3 regions of the Pseudoalteromonas sp. NFXS53 genome follow, and region 2 is predicted to be linked to each of the others. Evidence: predicted binding sites of a transcription regulator. Region 2 holds the regulator's gene; each other region holds the start of a gene.

Region 1 (2,279 bases), on a different contig from region 2:
TGTTCTTTAGAAAAATTTAAGTGGTAGTTTGTGTAGTCGTTTGTCGTGTAAGCGCGGTTGTCTACCCCTGAGTTTTTCAGAATATCTGCATACACATCTTGTGGGAATTTTTCAGAGCCTTTGAACATCATGTGTTCAAAGAAGTGTGCGAAACCGGTTTTACCTGCTTCGATTTCATTTCGAGAGCCTACAGATACCGGAATTTGTAGCGATACAACATCAGGGTAATCCGTTTTAACGACCATCACACGTAGACCATTTTCAAGTTCTTCTAGTACATAGTCTTGTGCAAATACTTTGTTCTCCACAGACGCTGATGTAACAGCGGCATTCGCTGTATTGCTTGTCTGTGCATTATTACTCATACAACCTGACAGTGCTAAAGTCACTGCTAGGCTGGTTGCCAAAAGTTTAAATTTCATGTGATTTCCAAATTCAGTTTTTATTTTTCATACCATTCCTCTTAATTAAGCGATCTATTTTGAGGCAAGGAAAACTTGTCGATAACATCGCTCACGCCGAGCTACCTACTTCCAGTAGGCAAGGCGGAAATTTGGCTATTTAGTTGTTCTAAATTAGAAATTCCCAGCGAGGTTATCATCAGTTTTAGTCTCTCAAAATAATTGAGTATTATTGAGGATTGGTATCACATATGTAACCGCTTCAATTATGCAATAAATTACTGTGACTCGCTCATTTACAAGCAATATTTATGTAAATAAATATATCCGAGTTACTGAATTATCCCTTAAGCCTCAAAAACAACATGAGAGAAATTCATAGTGTTTGAATAAGTTTCATGAAAAAAATCTATCTAGACGTCTAAATGGCTGCTATATTTACCTCATCAGCACAACCAATGGGAATGAGGACCATGGCTTTATCACTACAAGAGAAAATTTTGGACCCTAATCAAGGCGTATATTTAATTGGTACTACTCCGCCAAAGATGGGGACTGATGAAGCGCAAGTCAAAACCATTGCACAAAAGCTACTTGGCCGTTTACACGAGATTGAATATGACGGTGTTGTTATTTACGACATTCAAGATGAAAGCAGCCGAACTCAAGTTCCGCGCCCTTTCCCATTCAAACATACCGTAGATCCATGTGAATACAGCCAACTCGTTAAAGAGCTGTCACAACTTGATGTCATCACCTATAAAAGTGTGGCACAACGTGAGGCGAACGAATTTAATCAGTGGCTTAACAACACTAAAACTAAGCATGGCTTAAACAATCTTGTATTAGTTGGTAGTCCATCTTCAAATGGCGAAGTTAAACTTAGCCTGCCTAAAGCATACGAAACGATTGCAGAGCACCAAGACGACTTTTTCTTAGGTGGTGTGACGATTGCTGAACGCCATGCGAATAAGCGAAACGAACACGAGCGTTTGTTAGAAAAAACAGCACAAGGGTGTGAGTTCTTTATCTCTCAAGCAGTATACAATGCACAGGCGACGATTGATTTAATCACCAGCTATGCACGTAGCTGTCGCCAACAAGGGCTTGAGCCTAAACGTATTATTCTTACCTTTACGCCATGTGGCGGTGAGAAGACATTGCAGTTTATGGAATGGCTAGGTATTTCAGTACCAGAAGCAACTAAATGGCGCATGCTAGACTCACAAAACCCGTTAAGCGAATCAATCCGCATCTGTCGTGAAAATTTAGACCTGATCATTCAAAGTTGTGCACATCTGAATGTACCGCTGGGTTTGAATATTGAAAGCTTAACCAATCGTAAAGAAGAAATTGATGCATCGATTAATTTATATCGTTTATTAAAAGCAACGATGGAACTTAATCTTGCAGAAAAACAAATAGCCTAATTAGACTAAAGAACAACTAAACAAAATCAATTCTCAGTCGCATTACCATTGATAGTGCGACTTGTCTGTGTATAATCTGTCCCTCTTTTAACAATCAAGTTTACATGGAGTGAGTAGTGCTATTCGTTTTTTTAACGTTTATAGCCGCTGGAGTATCTTTCATCTATGCGTCTAATCGACACCAATTGGCTTTAAACACCCCCATATCTAAAAAATTTAAACAGCTCGGCTATTTACTGTTAATTTCCTCAGCCGTTATCAGTCCATTTATTTTCAATGGTGCAGCAAGTATCTTTATTTGGCTCATGCTGATTATGCTTGTGCTGATCATCATCCCCATCTCTAGTTTTTTGATTAGGAGCATTCGATGAGCCAGGCACATCAAAAAATTCAACCTCAATGGTGGGGTAAAACAGCGGTAGGTGTTTTTCTTGGGTTAGCGTTGAGT
Region 2 (2,279 bases):
GGTGCACAGCGTGAGCACATTTACATGCTAGACCGTAAAGGCGTTATCCATACGCGTCGTGATGACTTAAACGAATATAAAAAGCTATTTGCTAACAACACTGATAAGCGTACGCTGCAAGACGTAATTGCAGAAGCAGATGTGTTTGTGGGTGTATCTGGCCCTGACTTACTCTCTCCAGAAGACCTAAAGCTTATGGCAGACAAGCCAGTCGTGTTTGCATGTTCAAACCCTGACCCTGAAATTAATCCAGAAGTTGCACATGGTGCACGTAACGATTTAATTATGGCGACAGGTCGTTCGGATTATCCAAACCAAGTGAACAATGTTTTATGTTTCCCGTTTATCTTCCGTGGTGCACTAGATGTGCGTGCAACAGCGATTAACGATAAAATGAAGATCGCTGCGGTAGAAGCTATTCGTGGTATTGCGAAAGAGCCTGTGCCTGAGCAAGTACTTAAAGCAGCCGATGTTGAGTCGCTAGAGTTCGGTGCTGAGTATATTATTCCTAAGCCAATGGATCCGCGTTTATTGCCTCGCATTGCTAAAGCTGTGGCACAAGCTGCGATTGATTCTGGCGTTGCGCAAATCGATTTACCAGAAAACTACATGGCACAATTTGAATCTTAATCTTAGAAAAGACTAGATTAATAAAAAACCTCGCAATGGCGAGGTTTTTTTATGTTTTCTTTGTAATAACAAGAAAGCTGACTAACCTTCTTCGTTAATCTCTGGGATCTCTAAGCCCATCTCTTTCATAATGTTACGCACTTCAACAGGGATCTTCTCAGGGTTGTCTTTACGTAAGTCTTCATCGCTCGGCAACGGTTGACCCGTAAAGGCATGCAGAAATGCTTCACACAGTAACTCGCTGTTTGTTGCATGGCGCAAGTTGTTCACCTGACGGCGAGTACGCTCATCAGTCAATACTTTTAATACATTTAAAGGAATAGATACGGTGATCTTCTTCACTTGTTCTGATTTTTTGCCATGCTCTGCATAAGGGTGAATGTATTCACCATTCCATTTAGCCATAATATTTTTCTGATGCCTTAAGAGTAATTACTGCCAATAAGACTACGCTCGTTTGCGACGGCTTTAATTGACTTAGTTTGACTAACGCCCAACTCAAACTAAGGTTAATGTACCGATTTATGGTCAAAAACCCAGTCTTATTAACAATATTAGTTAACGAGGTGGCGAAATTTTATCGGTTTAAAAAAGATAGTCAAATTCTAGTTAAATAGCCATTTAGCAGTATAAATGTTTTGACTTCTCCAATTTGATCATCTAACCTTTTAGACGTCTAAACATCCATATACTAGGTGGTGATATGAGCCAACGCAATAAATCAACAGTCGCAGTCAGACATGGTATCGAAGCCGATAAGCATCATGGTGCGGTTGTGCCTCCTCTTTATCTTTCAACAACGTATTCGTTCGCTGATTTCGATACTAAGCGTGATTATGATTACGGTCGTAGCGGTAACCCAAATCGCGATATTCTAGCTGAAGCACTAGCCCAGCTTGAGGGCGGAGAAAAAGGCATCATCACAGCGACCGGTATGGCAGCGGTACACCTAGTAACACAACTTTTAAATCACGATGATACCTTAGTTATTCCGCATGATTGTTACGGTGGTAGTTATCGTTTATTCACCTCACTTGAAAAGCGTGGCTTGTTAAAAATAAAGGTTTTAGATTTAACCCGCGCTGACAGTCTTGCACAAATTGCAGAGATCAAACCTAAACTGGTTTGGATTGAAACGCCGAGTAACCCAATTCTTCGTCTTACAGACATCGAGGCGGTTGTGAATGCAGCCCATGCAGTGGGCGCTTTAGTGGGGGCTGACAATACGTTTTTATCTCCAGCGCTACAGAACCCAATTTCGTTTGGTGTTGATATTGTGGTGCATTCGACCACGAAATACATTAACGGCCATTCTGATGTCGTTGGTGGGGCCGTGATTGCGAAAACCCAAGAGTTAGGTGAAGAGCTGGCTTGGTGGGCAAATAACATTGGTATTACTGGCGCACCATTCGATAGCTATCTGACATTACGTGGTTTAAGAACCCTTAAAGTGCGCCTTAAACAGCATGAAGAAAATGCCCTAGCTATCGCCAAATACTTAGAACAATCTGAGTACGTACGCAAAGTGTATTACCCAGGTCTTGAATCACACCCACAACATGAACTGGCTAAAAAGCAGCAATTAGGGTTTGGTGGCATGGTGAGTTTTGATATCGCAGGTGGTCTTGAAGATGCGGCGGCATTCTTAA
Region 3 (2,279 bases), on a different contig from region 2:
GCTTTGGCATTTAAAGTGTCGAAAATCGTTTCAATCAAAATTAAATCTGCACCTCCTTCAATCAAAGCAAGCGTCGACTCAATATAGGCCTCAACCAATGCATCGAAGGTAATATTACGATAACCAGGGTCGTTTACATCTGGTGAGATTGAACACGTTTTAGAAGTTGGACCTAATACACCTGCAACATAGCGCGGTTTGTGCGGCTCTTTCTCAGTGAACTCATCACAGATTTTACGTGCTAATTTAGCCGACTCAAGGTTGATTTCACGGCTCAAACTGCCCATTTCGTAATCTTCCATCGAAATAGTCGTAGCATTAAAGGTGTTTGTTTCAATAATGTCAGCACCTGCAGCTAGATATTTACGATGAATATCTGCAATGACATCAGGTTGAGTTAGGCTTAGTAAATCGTTATTGCCCTTCACTAACACATGCCAATCTTTAAAGCGCTCGCCGCGATAATCTTCTTCTTCAAATTTATATTCTTGGATCATGGTACCCATGGCGCCATCTAAAATAAGAATACGTTGTTTTAAAGCCTCTTTTAAGGCTGCACTTTTATTCGGCATAGTTGTTAGTCCTTACATCTTGGCTAACTAGGTTAATATCGTATGGGGTTGTTTGGTAAACATAATAATTCAGCCAATTTGAGAATAACAAAAAGGCATGACTTTGCCATGTTTTACTCGGCTTTTGCTCAGTATCGTTATTCGGGAAATACCCTTCTGGTTTGGGCGCATCTGGGCTTTTGGCTAGGTCGCGTAAATATTCTTTTTGTAAAGTATCAGCATCATATTCAGGGTGGCCGGTTAAAAACACCTGACTGCCCGACTGGTTTTTAATTAAATAAGCACCAACCTTTTCAGAGCCAGCTAACACCGCAAGTTGAGGCGTATTTTGTATTTTAGCCAGGTCAATGTGACCATAGCGAGAATGCGGTACTAAAAACTCATCGTCAAAACCACGAGTAAGCGCACCATGCTCAAACAAACAACGGTGCTTAAATACGCCGCATAATTTATCATCACGAAGTTCACGCTTTAAACCGTAATGATGGTACAAACCCGCATGAGCTGCCCAACAAGAAAATAATGTTGAGGTCACATGGTTTTCAGCCCAATCAAATAGCTCTTTGAGTTCTTGCCAGTAAATGACATCGTCATATTCCAGATGAGCCAGCGGCGCACCTGTGATGATCATGGCATCGTAGTTTTCCTCTTTTACATCAGAAAAATAGCGATAGAACATATCTAAGTGTTGCTCAGAATTTTCTGAACTACGGTGCGTATCTAAACGTAATAAATCGACGTTAACCTGAAGCGGTGTATTCGCCAGTAAACGAATAAACTGCACTTCGGTTTCAACTTTGTTGGGCATGAGATTAAGAATCGCCAAGCGCATCGGACGGATCTCCTGCGTTCTTGCCCGTGATTTAGGCATCACGAAGACATTTTCATGTCTGAGTGTAGCAATGGCAGGTAGCTCATCTTTTACGGTGATCGGCATACAATTCTCCCCAACTTAATTTATGGGTGTCATTATGAACGTAAAGTCGAAAAATTCAACCTCTAGATGTTTAGATGTCTAAAATCTCAACTCATTTGTTTGCAACTGAAAAATTTACTTAGATAATTCACGCGTCAAACATCATTATAAAAAGAGAAAAAAATGGGGATCGGTGAACTTGCCGCAATCAGCGCAGCCATAGTCTGGGCGTCATCTACAATTTTATACAAACGCTTTAGCCATCATTTATCGCCCCTGCAATTAAACGTCAGTAAGGGCATAATTGCGTGTGCGCTGATGTTATTAATTTTGCTAATTATGCCTGCCAGCCCTTTACCACAATTAGCCAGTTCTTGGGCTTGGCTTATTGTCAGCGGCATCTTGGGTATTGCCATTGGTGACAGTGCCTATTTTGCAGCCCTTAGAAATATTGGCCCTGCACGAACTCTGGTCATTGAATCACTCGCGCCAGCCATTGCGGGTGTACTAAATATTGTATTGCTCGGCGTATGGCTGAGTGGCCTTGCATGGCTAGGTATTGTGATCACAACTTTAGGCGTTTTATTGGCAATTAAACCTAAAAATCCATTGCCTCAAGTTGAGCACAGCATTTACATCAAAGGCGTTGGTTTTGCGTTGCTTGCAGCCACTTGCCAAGCGGCAGGCATGGTGATGTCAAAAGGCGCCATGAACGCTGAACAAATTGGTAGTTTGTGGGCTGCTTTTATTCGTTTATTTTCAGGCACACTGGCTGTCGCTTGCGTTGTCGC

What was found. Region 2 encodes MetJ, which represses methionine synthesis genes. Its sites were predicted from a motif close to TAGACGTCTAGACGTCTA; they were not measured.
Region 1: AC1HJP_RS20150 (methylenetetrahydrofolate reductase) is a predicted target of MetJ. The motif match lies at 816-833, and genes of this name have one in related genera.
Region 3: AC1HJP_RS03465 (homoserine O-succinyltransferase) is a predicted target of MetJ. The motif match lies at 1,573-1,590, and genes of this name have one in related genera.

What each region holds. Positions count from the first base shown of each region.
Region 1 is NZ_JBWVBR010000028.1:11,687-13,965, forward strand. Features, by position in the region: gene AC1HJP_RS20145 (M16 family metallopeptidase) at 1-422, opposite strand, end outside; gene AC1HJP_RS20150 (methylenetetrahydrofolate reductase) at 875-1,831, shown strand; gene AC1HJP_RS20155 (hypothetical protein) at 2,199-2,279, shown strand, end outside.
Region 2 is NZ_JBWVBR010000007.1:159,342-161,620, reverse strand. Features, by position in the region: gene AC1HJP_RS09830 (malic enzyme-like NAD(P)-binding protein) at 1-630, shown strand, start outside; gene metJ (met regulon transcriptional regulator MetJ) at 712-1,035, opposite strand; gene metB (cystathionine gamma-synthase) at 1,334-2,279, shown strand, end outside.
Region 3 is NZ_JBWVBR010000002.1:145,446-147,724, forward strand. Features, by position in the region: gene AC1HJP_RS03460 (homocysteine S-methyltransferase family protein) at 1-572, opposite strand, end outside; gene AC1HJP_RS03465 (homoserine O-succinyltransferase) at 562-1,509, opposite strand; gene AC1HJP_RS03470 (DMT family transporter) at 1,672-2,279, shown strand, end outside.